2 linked regions of the Constrictibacter sp. MBR-5 genome follow. The protein of the gene in region 2 interacts with the protein of the main gene of each other region in a pairwise test. Links are inferred from orthologs where the notes say so. Each region holds a gene or a part of one and is shown on either strand. Other genes may lie near its edges. The genes, in order: ssb and ABIE65_RS09715.

The links.
Region 1: the proteins of ABIE65_RS09715 (region 2) and ssb interact in binary tests that used the Escherichia coli proteins (3 or more experiments, as listed by UniProt). The link is inferred for Constrictibacter sp. MBR-5 from one-to-one orthologs.

The regions. Positions count from the first base shown.
Region 1 is NZ_JBEPTK010000002.1:251,790-260,700, reverse strand. Bases 5,515-8,219 are described here. They hold ssb (single-stranded DNA-binding protein), read left to right. Parts: upstream 5,515-6,451; coding sequence 6,452-6,988; downstream 6,989-8,219. Other genes in these bases: gyrA (DNA gyrase subunit A), read left to right, coding at 7,283-8,219; ABIE65_RS05175 (helix-turn-helix domain-containing protein), read right to left, coding at 5,737-6,312; ABIE65_RS05180 (GNAT family N-acetyltransferase), read right to left, coding at 5,515-5,740. In the rest of the region: ABIE65_RS05220 (serine hydrolase domain-containing protein), read left to right, coding at 1-54; ABIE65_RS05215 (VOC family protein), read right to left, coding at 73-426; ABIE65_RS05210 (SDR family NAD(P)-dependent oxidoreductase), read right to left, coding at 443-1,285; 7-cyano-7-deazaguanine synthase QueC, read right to left, coding at 1,346-2,092; chromosomal replication initiator protein DnaA, read right to left, coding at 2,116-3,567; ABIE65_RS05195 (rhodanese-like domain-containing protein), read right to left, coding at 3,572-3,991; rpsT (30S ribosomal protein S20), read right to left, coding at 4,395-4,667; ABIE65_RS05185 (hypothetical protein), read right to left, coding at 4,793-4,993; more of ABIE65_RS05180, read right to left, coding at 5,195-5,514; more of gyrA, read left to right, coding at 8,220-8,911. UniProt on the Escherichia coli protein: Plays an important role in DNA replication, recombination and repair. Binds to ssDNA and to an array of partner proteins to recruit them to their sites of action during DNA metabolism. Acts as a sliding platform that migrates on DNA via reptation.
Region 2 is NZ_JBEPTK010000003.1:566,349-575,517, forward strand. What follows is about bases 5,938-8,900. They hold ABIE65_RS09715 (primosomal protein N'), read left to right. Parts: upstream 5,938-6,284; coding sequence 6,285-8,516; downstream 8,517-8,900. Other genes in these bases: fsa (fructose-6-phosphate aldolase), read right to left, coding at 5,938-6,231; ABIE65_RS09720 (hypothetical protein), read left to right, coding at 8,598-8,900. Also shown: ald (alanine dehydrogenase), read left to right, coding at 1-66; ABIE65_RS09680 (C4-dicarboxylate TRAP transporter substrate-binding protein), read left to right, coding at 210-1,352; ABIE65_RS09685 (TRAP transporter small permease subunit), read left to right, coding at 1,422-1,970; ABIE65_RS09690 (TRAP transporter large permease), read left to right, coding at 2,009-3,322; ABIE65_RS09695 (GNAT family N-acetyltransferase), read right to left, coding at 3,368-3,859; ABIE65_RS09700 (tyrosine recombinase XerC), read right to left, coding at 3,856-4,794; ABIE65_RS09705 (DUF484 family protein), read right to left, coding at 4,797-5,522; more of fsa, read right to left, coding at 5,548-5,937; more of ABIE65_RS09720, read left to right, coding at 8,901-9,169.

The sequences.
Region 1 (8,911 bases), on a different replicon or contig from region 2:
ACCCCGACGCGGGTCTGGCGCGAGATCGTCCTGGCGAACCTGGACCGGCCGTGAGGCTACAGGCGGCTCCGGCTATCGGGCGTGCTCCAGAATGTTGAGCAGGCGACCGAAGGGATCGCGAACGAAGAAGCGGCGTACGCCCCAGGGTTCGTCGGCCGGACCGTATTCGACCGCGATGCCGCGGGCGCGTACCACGGCATATACGCCGTCGACGTCGTCGACCTCGATCGACAGATCCGGAACGGGCGCTCCGGAGCCACCCTCGGTGGCGATGCTGACCTGCGGTCGGGCCGAGCCGTCTGTCGCAAACGTCTGCAGCCAGCCATGGTCCATGACCAGCCGAAGCCCGAGGACCCCTTCGTAGAAATCGCGTGCCGGCGCGATATCGGCGACGGCGATGTTCGCCACGATCCGCTTCACCGTCATGGCCTCCCTGCCCTCCTTATGCCGGCGCGGACGGCGGGGTCGACCAGTTCGGGCCGACGCCCGGCCAGCCGATCGGCATGCCAGCGGCGACGGCGGCCGCCTCTTCGCCGCCGGTCGCGTCCCAGAGGCTGCCGGTGAACCGGCGGCCGTTCACCCTGTCGGCGGCGGACGAGCAGAGCCAGCGCACCGGCGGCACCATGACCTCGGGCCGCAGCAGGGCGGATCGGTCCAGACCGTTCTCGGCCGTCACCATGCCCGTGTCGGTCGGCCCGCCGGGCACCACGACGTTCACCGTGACCCCGCTGCCCTCCAGCTCCTGCGCCCAGATCGACGAGAGCGATTCCAGGGCCGCCTTCGAACAGCCGTAGGGGACATAGCCGGGCCTCAACATGGTGCCGAGCGTCGTCGTCACGTTGATGACCCGCCCCCAGCCCTGGCGGCGCAGATGCGGCATGGCGGCCCGCGTCAGGTGGAAGGCGCCGTCGACGTTCACCCGGAAGAAGCGCCGCCAGTCGTCGGCCGACACGTCGGTAAAGCTGTCGATCCGTCGGCGGTAGTAGTCCGGCCTGATCGTGCCGATGCCGACGCCGGCATTGTTGATCACGACATCGATCCGGCCGAACCGCTCGCAGGTCGCCGCGACCGCCCGGCGGCATTCCGCCTCGTCGCCGATGTCGCCGGAAAGGGCCAGTGTACGGTCGGCGCCGATGGACCCGGCCAACGCCGCGACGGCGGGATGTCGCAGATCGTGGAGGGCGAGACGCGCCCCGACTTCGGCCAGACCGCGGGCCATAGCCGATCCCAACCCGCCACCGGCGCCGGAGATCAGCACCACACGTCCATCGATCTGCCGGGCCATCGTGTTCCTCCATCGTTTTGCACGACGCTACGCCGAAGCGCGACGGAGGGAAACGGACGGTCAGCCGGGCTGGGATCCCTCCGGGGCGAGATTCCGTCCGGCCGCCCAACGCGCATGGCCGGCTGCGCGCAATTCGCAGGCCGGGCAACTGCCGCAGCCATAGCCCCAGGCGTGAAGCTGGCTGCGGTCGCCGCGATAGCAGGAATGCGTCTCCTGCACGACGAGATCGACGAGCGCGCTTCCGCCGATGTCTTCGGCCATGTCCCACGTGCCCGCCTTGTCGATCCACATCAGCGGCGTGTGCAGGACGAAGCGGCTGTCGGTGCCCAGGTTGATCGCGACCTGCAGCGCCTTGAGCGTGTCGTCGCGGCAGTCGGGATAGCCGGAATAGTCGGTCTCGCACATGCCGCCCACCATGTGGCGCAGGCCGCGGCGATAGGCGACGGCGGCGGCGAAGGTGAAGAACAGCAGGTTCCGCGCCGGCACGAAGGTCGTCGGCAGGCCGCTCTCGGCGAAACGGATCTCGGCATCGCCGGTAAGCGCGGTGTCGCTGATCCGGCCGAGCACCCCCAGGTCGAGCAGATGGTCGTCGCCGAGCCGGCCGGCCCAACCGGAAAAGGCCCTGACCAGCCGCGCCCTAACGGCGGCGCGGCAGTCGAGTTCGACGCGGTGCCGCTGGCCGTAGTCGAAGCCGATCGTCTCGACCCGCTCGAACCGCTGCAGCGCCCAGGCGAGGCAGACCGTCGAATCCTGTCCTCCCGAGAAGAGCACGAGGGCCCTCTCCGCGTTCGGAACCGGACCCGCCATCGCCACCTCCCCGGCCTGAGCGATCAATTCTCCAGCATGCGGCGCAGCAGGTCGATGTCTTCGGACAGGCCGTTGTCGCCGGCCCGCAGCTCCTCGATCTTGCGCACCGCGTGCATCACGGTGGTGTGGTCGCGGCCGCCGAACTTGCGCCCGATCTCCGGCAGCGACCGCGAGGTCAGCTGCTTGGAGAGATACATCGCCACCTGCCGCGGCCGGGCGACGGCGCGGGCGCGGCGCGGCGAGTGCATGTCGGCGAGGCGGATATTGTAGTGCTCGGCGACCCGCTTCTGGATTTCCTCGATCGTCACCTTGCGGTCGTTCGCCCGCAGCACGTCGCGCAGGACCTCCTGCGCCGTATCGACCGAAATCGGCCGGCCGACCAGGTCGGCATGAGCGGTCAGGCGGAGCAGCGCCCCCTCGAGCTCGCGCACGTTGGAGGTGATCTTCGCCGCCAGGAACTCGAGCACCTGCACCGGCACCTTCGCGCCCATCTGGTCGGCCTTCGCCTCCAGGATCGAATGCCGCAGCTCATAGGTCGTCGGATGGATGTCGGCGACGAGGCCCCAGCCGAGCCGCGAGCGCATGCGCTCCTCCAGCCCCTCCAGGTCAGCCGGCGACTTGTCGGCCGAGATGACGATCTGGCGGTTCTGGTCGATCAGCGCGTTGAACGTGTGAAAAAATTCTTCCTGCGTGCTCTCCCGCCCGCAGATGAACTGGACGTCGTCCACCATCAGCACATGCACGGAGCGGAACTGCTCCTTGAAGGCCATCGTGTCGCGGAAGCGCACGGCGCGGATGAACTGGTACATGAATTTTTCGGCGGACAGGTAGACGACGCGCCTGTGCGGGTCGCGCTCGCGGATGTGCCACGCGATGGCGTGCATCAGGTGCGTCTTGCCCAGCCCCACGCCGCCGTAGAGGAACAGCGGATTGAACGGCGGGCGCTCCGCCTCCGCGGCCCGGCGGCACGCCGCATGGGCGAACTCGTTGGGCTTGCCCGAGACGAAATTGTCGAAGGTCAGCCGCTGGTCGAGCGGCGCGCTCAGCGTGTCGATCCAGTCGTCCTCGTTCTGGACGACACGGATCGACGGCCGCGCCGCGGCATGGCCGTTCGTTCCGGCGGGCGCCGCCGGCTCGCCGGCGGCACTGGCCTCGCCGTTGGCCTCGGCCGCGTGGGTCGCCTTCCGCGCCTCCTCTTCGGCGGCACGCTGCGCCATCGCGCTGATGACGACGAGGTCGATCTCCTGGACGCCGTCGTCTTCCTCGGTCCACAGGCATCTCAGCCTGTCGCCGTACTGCGCGCTGACCCGGTCGCGGAGGAATCGGGTGGGAACGCCGATCCGGACCGTTCCGGCATCGCAGCCGACGAACGTCATCGGCTTTATCCAGCTGCGGAAGACGCCGTCGCCGAACTCGGCGCGCAAACGCCCGCGCACGCGCGCCCACTGCGCGCTTCGAACTTCCGATCGCTCCATCTGTCTATTCCTGGACCCAGGGGAGGCCGCTGGCCTTCCATCCCTCGCGCGCGCCACGATGGCGCGTTTCATCCAGGCCGCCTTCGAACCCGCCGGCGACATTGTAGCATCGGCCGTAGCCTGCGGCCGTCATCGCGATCGCGGCGGCACGCGAACGCACGCCGGACCGGCAGAGAAAATACACCGGCACGTCCGGGGACGGCGCCACGGAACGAACCGCCTCCTCGAATTGCGGGTTGCGCTCCATCGTCGGATAGACCTGCCAGCTGACCGCGGCCACCTGCTTGCCGAGCGGAGACAGGTCGGGCAGACCGACGAACTGCCATTCCGGCCGCGTTCGCACGTCGACCAGAACGGCGCCGCTCTCCGCGCCCAGCCCCTGCCAGGCCTTCTCGGGTGACACGTCTCCCGCGTAGTCAGCCATGTTTTGCACCTCCCGCGCAGCGCCGGTTCCGGCGCGCAGACAAAGGGTGAGCGTCGCGGCGAAACGAAAGTTCCGCCGGCGGCTATCCCAAAGCGAATGGACTAAAGATCGCCATGCCGATGAGACGAGCGTGGATTCGGCTGAATCCAGGAAGTATTCCCAGCCGACAGCGTGTGCCCGGCTAGTGCTCCCGAAGTCTCAACGTGACTTTATTCTTTGTCATTTCCGTCTCCCCAACGGACGCCCGACTTTAATGCGGGTCGCGAGGGAGGGGCAATAGATCACTTCGTGAACACCGGCAAAATCTTCAAGCATCCAATGAAATCAAGGCATTACCAGAGAAACGAAAGCGCCGCGCCCAGGTGGGGCGCGGCGCTTCGGTAAGCCCTACCGGATGAGCGCCTCAGCTGCTGGCGCCCATCTCCTTGATTCGCTTGGAAAGCCGCGAGAGCTTACGCGCAACCATGTTCCGGTGGACGATGCCGCGCGACACGCCGCGCATCAGCTCCGGCTGGACTGCAGCGAAAGCTTCCTGTGCGGCGCCCTTGTCGGCGCCGGCGATAGCCGTCTCCACCCTCTTCATATAGGTGCGGATACGGCTGGTGCGGGAACGGTTGGCGATGGTCCGGCGCTCCGTCTGGCGGATGCGCTTTTTCGCCGACCTTGAATGGGCCATGAGTCAGATGCCTCGATCACAAAAGCGAGGCGTGGTGTATAGGTATGCCCGAGCGCGCAGTCAAGGATGGAGCGCGCCGGCATGCCCCGCGACGGCCGCACCGCGGCCTCGCGTCACCCCGCCGGTCAGCGCCAGGAACGTTCGTAGGCCAGGCGCTCCTGCTTCGTGGTGTCCTGTTCCTCGAAGGCACGATGAACCGAGGACGCGAGTTCGACCGCCGCCGTCCCGAACTCGCCGCGCGACGCCGCGTCGTAGGCGCTGTCGAACTTGCCGCTCATGCCCAGGGACAGGGCGGCGACGGTGAACATCATCGCGACGTAGTGCATGTCTCGTCTCCTCGTTCCGGCCGGGTTCATCAGCCGCGTCGAGACGAATATTGATCGAAAAATCTTAAACGAGAGTAAACAGGTCGAATTACTTAGATTTACATTTACGAATATTTTCGATAAAGACTGTTTTGATTATTGCTAAAATTGCGTATTTGGCAGACTGCACGAGCATCGCGGGGCTCTCCGCCGGCCGCGACGTCAGCCTGCCGCCGCCCCCACCCGCTTGTAGAACATCGTGGTCTCCGCCAACCGGCCGTCGGGCCGGAAGGCATGGTCGGGCACGCGGCCCACCTCGATCCAGCCGCAGCTGCGGTACAGCCTGTCGCCGGCACTGCCGCTCTCGGTGTCGAGCAGCAGCAGGGTCCGGCCGGCCGCCGCGGCGGCGGCCTCCACCGCGCTGAGGAGCCGGCGGCCGAGGCCGCGGCGGCGCGCCGACGAATGCACCAGCATCTTGCCCACGTCGGCCCGGTGCGGCGCGTTGGGCTGATGCGCATACATCAGCAGCGCCGTGCCGATCAGCCGGCCTTCGGCCTCGCCGACGTGGAGGTGCGTCATGCCTTCGGCGATCGACGGCAGCTGCCTCGCCCAGAAGGCGCGGCCTTCGTCGTGCGCGAACCCGGCCATGAAGTTGACCGACGCACCGTGCACCACCGCGTCCACCAGGATGTCGGCAAGCTCGCCGAGGCGCGCCTCGGCCTCCACGGCATTGAGGGTGCGGATGGTGATGTCGGACGAAAGAGTCATGGCCGCACGGCTCCATGGCTGATGACGACGGCATAGCGCACGGGCCGCCGCGTCGGATTGCGGAAAAGGACGGGACGGTCGAAGCGCATGAAAAGACAATCGCCGCTTTCCAGCCTGTAGGCGTCGGAACCGAGTTCCACCTCCAGCGCGCCGTCGAGCGCCCAGACGTGCTGGTCCGTGCCGGCGACGCGTCGGTTCTCGAAACCGACGCAGGCGCCCGGCGGAAGCTCTATCTCGGCGAGCTCCGCGGCGGAGCCGGTACCAGGCGGCGAGACGTTGCGCCGCACGTACCCCGAACCGGGATCCCGCCACACCTGCTGCTCCGCCCGCCTGACGAGCGGCCGGCCGGCCGCCTCCGCCGCCGCGAACAGGGCCGACAGCGTCACCCCGAGACCGCCGCAGATCCTGTTGAGCAGTTGCGCCGTGGGGCTCGACTCGCCCCGCTCGATCCGGGAGAGCATCGCCCGGCTCACCTCGGCGGCAGCCGAGAGCGCGTCGAGCGTCAGTCCGCGCTCCGCCCGCAGCGCCCGAATGCGCGCGCCCAGCCGGTCGTCGATGTCCAAGGCATCCATACTCATATCTGCATCATATATTCCACTATAATGGAATCAAGCCGGCGCCTGCGCCCCTTGTGGGAAACCCGTCATGGCCAGCGCAGCCGCGGCGGTGTAACCTGCCTCGCTCCCATCACATCTCCTCTCGCGGGTTCCCATGGCAGGCAGCGTCAACAAGGTCATTCTCGTCGGCAATCTCGGGCGCGATCCCGAGATCCGGCACCTGCAGAGCGGCGAGAAGGTCGCCCAGCTGAACCTCGCGACGTCGGAGAACTGGCGCGACAAGGCCTCCGGCGAGCGGCGCGAGCGGACGGAGTGGCACCGGGTGGTGATCTTCAACCCGAACCTCGCCGACATCGCCGAGCGCTTCCTGAAGAAGGGCTCCAAGGTTTATGTCGAAGGCCAGCTTCAGACCCGGAAGTGGCAGGACCAGTCGGGCGTCGAGAAGTTCACCACCGAGGTGGTGCTCTCCCGCTTCCGCGGCGAACTGACCATCCTCGACAGCCGCGCCGGCGGCCCTGGCGGCGCCGGCGAAGGCGGGTCCGGCTACGAGCCCGACCGTGGCGGATACAGTGGCGGCGGCGGTGGTGGCGGTGGTGGCTTCGGCGGCGAGTCCTCCTTCGGCGGCGGCAGCCGTCCCGCCAGCGGCCGCACGCCCCCGCCGGCCGACCTGGACGACGACATCCCGTTCTGAGCCGGGTGGCGTTCCGAGCCGGCACGGGTACCGCGCCGCCCCGGAGCGGCGTTTCCCGGAGGCGTGATATCTGCTACTAGACGCACCACCTTATTGTCCGGCGCTGCCGGGCCGGCCATGGTCGCCATCTGACGGGCCGTCGCGGCACCGACACCGAAACAATTGGGCCGGACTGCGGACCACGCCGCCCGTAACGGAGGCGACCGCAGCAGGGCCGGGACACAGAGCTTGAGCGAGACGCCCCCTACCCCCATCGATCCGCAGGACATCAAGCCGGTCACGATCGAGGAGGAGATGCAGCGCTCCTACCTCGATTACGCGATGAGCGTGATCGTGTCCCGCGCGCTGCCCGACGTCCGCGACGGTCTGAAGCCTGTACATCGCCGCATCCTCTACGCGATGCTGGAGGGCGGCTACGACTGGGCGAAGCCCTTCCGCAAGTCGGCCCGCGTCGTCGGCGACGTGATGGGCAAGTATCATCCGCACGGCGATTCGGCGATCTACGACGCCATGGTCCGCATGGCGCAGGATTTCTCCATGCGCCTGCCCCTGGTCACCGGCCAGGGCAATTTCGGCTCGATGGACGGCGACCGGCCGGCGGCCATGCGCTACACCGAGGCGCGCCTCGCGCGGTCCGCCGAGGCGTTGCTCGCCGGCATCGACGAGAACACCGTCGACTTCCAGCCGAACTACGACGAGTCCGAGAGCGAGCCGACGGTTCTTCCGGCGCAGTTCCCGAACCTGCTGGTCAACGGCGCCGGCGGCATCGCCGTCGGCATGGCGACGAACATCCCGCCGCACAATCTCGGCGAGGTGGTCGACGCCACGCTGGCCTATATTGACAACCCGGGCATCACGGTCGAGGAACTGCTGGAGATCGTGCCCGGCCCGGACTTCCCGACGGGCGGCATCATCGTCGGCCGCGGCGGCATCCGGCAGGCCTACGCGACCGGCCGCGGCAGCATCATGATGCGCGCCAAGACGGCGATCGAGACGATGGCGCGCGACCGCGAGGCGATCATCGTCACGGAGGTGCCGTATCAGGTCAACAAGGCCCGGATGGTCGAGCGCATCGCCGAAGTGGTGGCGCTGAAGCTGATCGACGGCATCTCGGAGCTGCGCGACGAGTCCGACCGGCACGGCATCCGCGTCGTGATCGAGCTGAAGCGCGACGCCCAGTCCGACGTGGTGCTGAACCAGCTCTACCGTTTCACGCCGCTGCAGACGAGCTTCGGCGTCAACGCCCTCGCCCTCAACGGCGGCCGCCCCGAGATGCTGCCGCTCCGCGACATGCTGGCGGCGTTCGTCGCCTTCCGCGAGGAGGTGATCACCCGACGCACCGTCTTCCGTCTCGGCAAGGCGCGGGCGCGGGCGCATACCCTGATCGGCCTCGCCGTCGCGGTCGCCAACCTGGACGAGGTGATCGCCACCATCCGGCGCGCCGGCGACCCCGCGGAGGCGCGTGCCGCCCTGACCGGCCGCAGCTGGCCCGCCCTCGACCTGGCGCCCCTGATCGCCCTGGTCGGCGAGCCTGGCGGCGCCTTCGACGGCAACGACTACACCATGTCCGAGGAGCAGGCCCGCGCCATCCTCGACCTGCGCCTGCACCGCCTCACCGGCCTCGAGCGCGAGAAGATCGCCCAGGACCTGAAGGAGACGGTCGACACGATCGAGGGCCTGCTCGAGATCCTCCGCTCGCGGGAAACGCTGTACAAGGTCCTGCGCGAGGAACTCGTGGCGGTTCGCGACCGCTTCGCCGATCCCCGCCGCACGGTCATCGAGGACGGCGACTTCAACCAGGACATCGAGGACCTTATCGCCTCGGAGGACATGGTCGTCACGGTCAGCCAGACCGGCTATGTGAAGCGCGTGCCGCTGTCGACCTACCGGGCCCAGCGCCGCGGCGGCAAGGGCCGCGCCGGC
Region 2 (9,169 bases):
ACCTACGCGGCCGTCGCCGCCGACCTCGGATTCGACTTCCATCCGGCGGCCTCCGCCCTCGTCTGACGGGCCGGGCGGGCTGCGGCCGGCCCGATACGTCTGGACAACATTCCCCTTCCCACGCTCCCCGACGGCGTGCCAGCATGCTGGACCAAGGACCCGACGTCAGATCGGGCCGGGCTGAAACGTCTCAGTGGGAGGAGACAAGGATGGAGTACAGGATCCGGTCGGTGCTCGTTGCGCTGACGGGGGTGGTGGCCCTTGCCGCCGGCGCACCCGAAAGCGCCACCGCGCGCGAACTCGTCTATTCCAGCTCGGTTCCAGCGAAGCATCCGGTCCATGCGACCGGGCTGGAGCCGTTCTTCAAGCGGGTGGAGGAGGCGACCGGAGGCTCGCTGACCTTCAAGCTCTTCCCCGGCGGCACGCTGGCCAGCGGCAAGACGACGCTGAACGCCATCAGCAACGGCACCGCCGACATGGGACTGCTCGCCGACGTCTACACGCCGGGCGACCTGTCCACCAGCGCGCTGACCAGCGACCTCGCCGTCCTCGGCAAGGACGCGCGCGTGATGACCGGTGCGGTCAACCAGACGCTGCTGATCGACTGCGAGCCCTGCAAGCAGGACTATCTGAAGCACAAGGTCCTGCCGCTCGCCAGCTACTCGCTGACGCCCTACTACCTGATGTGCACCGGCGCGCCGGTCGCCAAGCCGGAGGACATGGCCGGCAAGAAGATCCGCGGCACCGGTGCCATGGGCCAACTCGCGGCGGCGATGGGCGGCACGCCGGTGAACGTGACGAGCGCCGAGATCTACGAGGCGCTGCAGCGCGGGCAGGCCGACTGCGCCCTGGGCCCGGTGCCGTGGCTGAAGAGCTACACGCTGTGGGACCTGGTCAAGTCGGTCACCGACCGGCCCGTCGGCACCTATCACGGGACGAACTTCATCAACATCCGCACGGACACCTGGAAGAAGCTGTCCGCGAAGGAGAAGAAGGCCGTCCGCGAGAATCTGGCGCGCGCGACCCGCGAGATGGCCGAGGTCTACGAGAAGGACGACGCCGAGATCCGCAAGGAATCGCAGGCCAAGGGAGTCCAGTGGGTCGAGCCCGCCGCGGCGTTCGGCGAGGCGGTCGAAAAATTCCGGGAGAACGACACGAAGCGCGTGATCGAACTGGCCGCGTCCCGCGGCGTGAAGAACCCGGAGCCGATCGTCGACCAGTTCACCAAGAACGTCGAGAAGTGGACGGCCATCGTGGCCGAGATCGGCGACGGGACGTGGGGGCCGGAGCAGTGGGACAGGTACCAGGCCGCCCTCCAGCGCGAGGTGTTCGACAAGGTTCAGGACAAATAGCCGGCTAAGCGACCGAATGGGCGGGCTCCGGCCCGCCCGAAGTCCCACCGTCGATTTCTGGAGCAAGTCTTGGCCGGTCTCGAGCGCGCACTAGCGATCCTGAGCAACGTCCTGCTGGCGATCGCCGGCGTTGCCATCACCTTGATGATGCTGCACGTCGGTGCGGACATCGTTGCAAAGGCCGTCTTCAACCGGCCCATCGTCGCGACGCTGGAGATCGTGGCCTGGTACTACATGGTGGCGACCGTGTTCCTGCCGGTCGCCTACATCCAGGTCCACAAGAAGCACCTGCTGGTCGAACTTTTCACGCGGAACATGTCCGCCAAGCGCCTCGCCGTGCTGGAGGGCATCGTTGCGGTGCTGACCTTCGTCTACGTGACGACGCTGGCATACCTGACCCTGGAGCATGCGATCGCCACGACGATCGCCGGCGAGGTGCAGGACGCCACCTTCTTCGACCTGCCCACATGGCCGGCACGCTGGCTGCTGCCGCTCGCCTTCGGGACCATGGCCATCGTCCTCGTCCTGCAGGCGGTGCGCGACCTCACCTTCGGGCTCACCGGGCGCGGCGCACCGACGCCTCAGCCGAAATCCGACATGGTCGTCGAAGAAGCCTGACCCCCGCGCCCCGCGCCGTCCCCCGGAGCCGATACCCCATGGATTTCAATCTGTTCGTCGGCCTCGCGGCCATCGCCGTGCTGCTCGTGCTGATCGGTCTGCGCGTGCCGATCGGGCTGGCGCTGGGCGGCGTCTCGCTGATCGGCCTGATGATGGTGCGCAGCACCGAGGCGGCCCTCGGCATCTTCGGCGACCTGCCGTTCGAGTTCGGGGCGAGCTGGTCGCTCTCGGCGGTGCCGATGTTCCTGCTGATGGGGTCGATCGCCTATCACACCGGCCTGACGTCCAGCCTGTTCAAGGCGGCGCGACTCTGGCTCGGCCGTCTGCCGGGCGGGCTGGCGGTGGCGACGAACTTCGCGGCGGCCGGCTTCGCCGCGGCCTCGGGCTCCAGCCTCGCGACCGCCGCGGCCATGGGGCGCCTGGCGATCCCCGAGATGCTGAAGATGGGCTACGACAAGGCGCTCGCCACGGGTGTCGTCGCCGCGTCCGGCACGCTCGGCGCGCTCATTCCCCCCAGCATTCTGTTCGTGCTCTACGGCTGGTTCACCGAAACATCGATCGGCGCCCTGCTCATCGCCGGCGTCTTCCCCGGCCTTCTGACGGCCGGCATCTATGCCGCGATGATCGTCGGCCGCTGCGTCTACGACCCCAGCCTCGCCCCGCGCGTCACCGAGCATGTCAGCTGGGGCGACAAGTTCCGGGTGCTGCTCGAGATCTGGCCGATCCCGGTCCTCGTGCTCGGCGTGGTCGGCGGCATCTACAGCGGCACCGCCACGGCGACCGAGGCGGCGGCGCTCGGCGCCCTGTTCGCGGCGATCATCGGCCTGCTGCGCGGCCAGCTCACCTGGACCGCCTTCCGCACCAGCGTCGTCGAGGCGCTGGAGAGCACGGCGTCGATCTTCTTCGTCGCGATCGGCGCGCTGCTGCTCACGCGGCTGCTCGCCTTCGCCGGCGTGCCGACGATCATGGCCGAATCGATCGGCTCCTGGGCGATCGACCCGATCTGGCTGATCGTCGGCATCTCGATCGTCTACCTGATCCTCGGGATGTTCCTGGACCCGCTCGGCCTGATGCTGCTGACGCTGCCGGTCTTCCTGCCGATGTTCGAGGCGCTGAAGCTGGACCTGGTCTGGATCGGGGTCATCGTGGTCAAGTATATCGAGATCGGCCTGCTGACCCCGCCGATCGGGCTCAACGCCTATGTCGTGAAGGGCGTGGTCGGCGACGCGGTGCCGCTCACCACGATCTTCCGCGGCCTCGCCTGGTTCATCGCGGCCGAGGCGGTCATCATGGTCCTGCTGATTGGCTTCCCGGAGATCTCGCTCTGGCTGCCCAGGCAGATGGGAAGCTGACGCCCAGCCTTCTCGAGTTGGTCGGCGCGCGCCCGTCAGCGCCCGTCAGCGGGCGTCGCGGATCATGAAGACGCCGCCGCCGTAGCTGGCGAGCGTCTCCGCCATCGCGGGATCCTCGATCTGCCGGAAGCCCCGGCTGCGCCAGAAGCCGGCCGAGCCGTTGACCGCGACCAGCGAAATCGTCCGCAATCCGATGTCGGCCGCGTGCTTCGCGACCGCCTCGACCATCTCGACGGCGGCGCCCGTGCCGCGCAGCTGCGGCAGCAGGGCGATGTCGTGGATGTAGTAGGTATCCGGCGCCTCCGGCAGGCAGCCCAGCACGCTGTTCAGCTGCGGCGGCGAGAAGGCCCGCCACGGGTGGCTCAGGATGTAGGCGGCGATGGCGCCGTCCGCCTCCATGACCCGACAGCCCTCCGGGTGGATCTGCAGGCGGTCCGCGAAGACCGCCTCGTCCTCGGGATGCTCGGTGTGGACGCGGTCGGCGACGGCCTTGGCCGCCGCGAGATCGTCCTTGGTCATTGCCCGCCAGCGGCTCATGCCGTCCTCCGTGCCCTTGGGTGTGCGGCGGCATAGACCGCCATCATCCTGTCGGCGTCCACCGCCGTGTAGCGCTGCGTCGTGGAAAGCGAGGCGTGGCCCAGCAGTTCCTGGATGGCGCGAAGGTCGACGCCGGCACCCAGGAGGTGGGTCGCGAAGCTGTGCCGCAGGGCGTGCGGCGTCGCCGTGTTGGAGAGGCCGAGCAGCGGCCGCAGGCGGCGCATCTGCCGCTGCGCCACGGCTGGATTGAGCGGCCCGCCGCGCGCCCCGACGAACAGCGGTCCCGTCCGCTCCAGCGCGAAGGGGCAGGCGGCGAGATAGGCCGCGAGCAGGTCGCGCACCAGCGGCAGGACGGGGACGACGCGCTGCTTGCGCCCCTTGCCGGTGACGGTCAGCGCGTCGCCCGCCGGCGCCTCGCCGCGCGTCAGGGACAGGGCTTCGCCCAGGCGGAGGCCGCAGCCGTAGAGCATGGCGAACAGGGCGGAGTCGCGCCGGCCGATCCACGGCGCGTCCTCCATGTCGCCGGCGGACTCGAGCACCGCGGACGCCTCGCCGCGCGTCAGGGGCTTCGGCACGCCGTGCGGCAGGCGCGGGCCGCGCACCGCGGCGAGCGCGCTCTCGTCGATGGCGGCGCTGCGCCCGAGATGCCGGAAGAAGCTGCGGACGGCCGACAGGGCGCGCGCCCGGGTTCGTGCCTCGGCGCCCTCGCCGGCGCGCCGCGCCAGCCAGCCGCGGATGTCGGTCGGGCGCATCCGGCCGAGGGCGGCCACGTCCGGGGCGCCGCCGAGATGGTCGGCCAGGAAGCCGAGGAAGCTCAGCAGGTCGTGTTCGTAGCCCCGCAGCGTATGAACGGAGAGCCGCCGCTCGGCACCGAGCCATCGGCGCCAGTCCTCCATGGCCGCGGCGACGTCGGCGGCGAGCGGCACGTGCGCCATCGTCAGGCGGGGCGCGGCAGGTCGAGCCAGGTCCGGATGCTGTGTTCCACGGTGCGGCCGAGGAAGCTCAGCAGCTCGGTGCCATGGCTCGGCTTGAAGAAGTCCGTCCGGCGCGAGCCGATGGCGAGCATGCCCTCCGGGGTCATGCGGCTGATCTTCAGCCGGATCAGCGCCTCGGAGCGGATCAGGCCTGCGGCCGGGCCGAAGGCGGAGAGGTTGCCGGCCTCCGGACCGCTGCGCAGCGCGATCTCGCGGTCGATTCCGATGGCGGCGTCGATCTCGCCCGGCGTCAGCACGGACAGGGTGCCGCGCACAGTGCGGGGCATCGTGTTGCCGTCGCTCTCCACGCACAGGCCGACGACGTCCGCCGCCAGGGCATGGCTGAGTTCGTGGGTGATGATGTCGATCAGATGTTCGAAGCTGCGCGCCGCCAGCATCTTCAGCACGGCCGCATGCACCCGGCTCTGGCTGGAGAGGTTGCCGCGGGTGATCCCGACCAGCTTGTCGTACTGCTCCTTCTGGCGGTCGATCTCGCGGCGCTGCCGCTCGACCATGAAGTGCTGCATGTCGACGACGGTGTCGCCCGTGCGGCGCGACGGCGGCGTCAGCACGCCCAGCAGATCCGGGTGGCGCACCAGGAAGTCGGGATGGCCGCGCAGATAGGCGGCGACCTCGGCGGCGGTCGGGGCACGCGGCGGTTCGGTTCGCTTCTCCGGCTCGTTCACCATCCCGACCTGTCCGTCCGCTCTACGGTCATTCGGCGGCCACCGGCGCGCCGTCGTCCAGGATGGACTGCCCGGTTCCCTTCCAGTCGGCCAGGAAGCCGGCGAGACCCTTGTCGGTCAGCGGATGGTTGAACAGCTGCCGCAGCACGCTGGGCGGCAGCGTCGCGACGTGCGCGCCCATCTTGGCCGACTCGACCACATGCTGCGGGTGGCGCACCGACGCGACCAGGACCTCGGTCTCGAAGGCGGGGTACTGGCGATAGATCTCGACGATCTCGGCGATCAGCATCATGCCGTCCTGCCCGACGTCGTCGAGGCGGCCGACGAACGGCGAGATGAACGCCGCCCCGGCCTTCGCCGCCAGGATCGCCTGCGCAGCCGAGAAGCACAGGGTGACGTTGACCATGCGGCCCTCGTCGGCCAGCGCGCGGCAGGTGCGTAGCCCGTCGCGCGTCAGCGGCACCTTCACGGCGACGTTCGGCGCGATCTTCGCCAGCCGCCGCCCTTCGGCGAGCATGGTGGCGTGGTCCGTCGCCGCCACCTCGGCGCTGACCGGGCCGGGGACGACCTCGCAGATCTCGGCGATCACGTCGAGGATCCGCCGACCCGACTTCGCGATCAGCGACGGGTTCGTCGTGACGCCGTCCAGCAGCCCGGTTTCCGCGAGATCGCGGATCTCGGTCATGTCGGCGGTATCGACGAAGAATTTCATGATCGCGCTTCCTTGCTGTTTGGCGGCGCCGCCGCCGGCCGTAAATGTAGCCGATGGACCGCTCCCTTGCCAGTTCGCGCCCCGAGGAATTCGTCCTGCGGCCCGACGACGCCCCGGAAACCGTGCCGGTGCTGCTGCCGTACCCGCTGGCCGGCGCCTACGATTACCGCGTGCCGGAGAAGCTTTTGCTCTCGCCGGGCGATTTCGTCGAAGTGCCGCTCGGTCCGCGGTCGGTCGTCGGCGTCGTCTGGGACGAGGGCGAGCGCGCGGATGTGGAGCCGCGCCGGCTGAAATCCGTGCTGCGGCGTCTCGACGCGCCGCCGATGCGGGCGCCGATGCGCCGCCTGGTGCGCTGGGTCGGCGCCTACACGCTGACGCCGCCGGGTGCGGTGCTGCGCATGGCGATGAGCGTCGGCGCGGCGCTGGAGCCGCCGCGGCCCGTTCCCGCCTTTCGGCTTACGGGGACGGAGATCCCGGCCGACTTCCGCCAGACGCCGGCGCGCCGCCGCGTTCTCGCCCTGCTCGGCGACGGCTTCGCGCGTCCCGCCGCCGACGTCGCGCGCGAGACCGGGGCGGGCACCGCCGTCCTGCACGGCCTGGAGCGCGCCGGGCTGGTGGAGCGTGTCGGCCTCCCGTCTCCGGCGCTGTCCGTCGACCCGGACTGGCGCCGGCCGGGACCGCAGCTGTCGGGGGCGCAGGGCCGCGCCGTCGACCTGCTGCGCGAGCGGGTCGAGCAGCGCCGCTTTTCCGCCGTGCTGCTCGACGGCGTCACCGGCTCGGGCAAGACCGAGGTCTATTTCGAGGCGATGGCCGCCGCGCTGGCAGAGGGGCGGCAGGCGCTGGTCCTCCTGCCCGAGATCGCCCTGACCGCCCAATGGCTCGACCGGTTCGCCGCGCGGTTCGGCGTCCGTCCCGGCGAGTGGCATTCCGAACTGACGCCCGCACGCCGGCGCGACACTTGGCGCGGCATCGCCGAAGGCACGGTGCGCGTCGCCGTCGGCGCCCGCTCGGCGCTCTTCCTGCCGTTTCCCGACCTCGGCGTGATCGTCGTCGACGAGGAGCACGAACAGGCCTTCAAGCAGGAGGACGGCGTCGCCTACCACGCCCGCGACATGGCGGTCGTGCGGGCGCACCTCGAAGCCATCCCCATCGTGCTCGCCTCGGCGACACCGTCGCTCGAATCCCTGCACAATGTCGAGATCGGCCGCTACGAGACCCTGCGTCTGCCGGACCGCCACGCCGGCGCCCTGATGCCGGACATCGCGGCGATCGACATGCGCCGCACGCCGCCGGCCCGCGGCCGTTGGCTCTCGCCGCCGCTGCTCGAGGCCGTCGGCGAGACGCTGGCCGCCGGCGAGCAGGTGCTGCTGTTCCTGAACCGCCGCGGCTATGCGCCGCTGACCCTCTGCCGTGCCTGCGGTCACCGTTTCCAGTGCCCGAACTGCACCGCCTGGCTGGTCGAGCATCGTTTCCACCAGATCCTGCAGTGCCACCATTGCGGCTTCGCCATGCCGCCGCCGGACGCCTGCCCCGGCTGCGGCGCCGAGGGCAGCCTCGTCGCCTGCGGCCCCGGGGTCGAACGTCTCGCCGAGGAGGTGGGACTGCTCTTCCCCGACGCGCGCACGGGCGTCATGGCGAGCGACCTCCTGGCCGGGCCGCGGGCCGCAGCGGAACTCGTCCGGCGCGTCACCGACCACGAGATCGACATCCTGATCGGCACGCAGGTCGTGGCGAAGGGCCATCATTTTCCGATGCTCACCCTCGTCGGCGTGGTCGACGCCGACCTCGGCCTCGCCGGCGGCGATCTGCGCGCGGCGGAGCGGACGTGGCAGCTTCTGTCCCAGGTCGCGGGACGGGCGGGGCGCGCCGAGCGGCCCGGCCGGGTCCTGCTCCAGACTTGGCAGCCCGAGGCGCCGGTGATGGAGGCCCTGGTCCGCGGCGACCGCGACGGCTTCGTCGCGACGGAGATGGACAATCGCCGCCGCAGCGGCATGCCGCCCTTCGGCCGTCTGGCGGCCCTGATCCTATCCGGGCCGGAGGCGGCGGAGGTCGAAAGCTCGGCGAAAGCGCTGGCGCGCACCGCGCCGCACGGCCCGGACCTGCGCATGCTCGGCCCTGCGCCGGCGCCGCTCGCCCTGCTGCGCGGCCAGCATCGCTGGCGCCTGCTCCTGCAGACGGCCCGGCACGTCAACGTCCAGGAGGTGCTGCACCGCTGGCTCGGCGAGACGCGGATCGGCCGGAAGGTGCGGCTCCAGATCGACGTGGATCCGCACAGCTTCATGTGAACGTGATCACTTGCGCGTCCGCGCCGGCAGCCGGACGCTTCCTGTCGTAGTAGGCTTGGCCAGTCGGCGACGGGGGAAGCAATGGATCCGCTCATCGTGACCATCGTCATGCGCTCGATCGAGCGCCTGGTGGTCGTCGGCGGCGCCTGCATCGCGATCTGGTGCGGCTACCGGCTGTTCCTGGCGATGCCGAGCCGCGAGCGCGGCGCCGGCAAGCTCGAACTGCCCGGCGGCGTCTCCATCCACGTCTCCCGCGTCGGACCGGGCGTCTTCTTCACACTGTTCGGTGCTGCGATCCTCGGGTTGTCGCTCCACTACGGCATCGCCTATTCCGGCCCTCAGGGGCCATTCCCGGAAAGCGCCAACGGCAATGGCGAGCGGGTCGCCGCCGCCCGGGGCGTGAGCTACAGCGGGATCGGCGCAGGTTCCGTCCCGACGACGGCAGCCGGCCCGCCCATCGCCGATCCGGCTCGGGTCGCCGCCATGCAGGTGGCGGCCGAGCGGCTGGCGCGGGCGGCGGGGGCGCTGGATCCGGCCCTCGACGCCTTCACGCGCGGCGACATCGAGCGCGCGCTGCGGACGGCGCGGGTCGAACTGCTGCTCTCGGTCTGGAACGAGCGCGACTGGGGCCCCGCCGACGCCTTCCGCCTGTG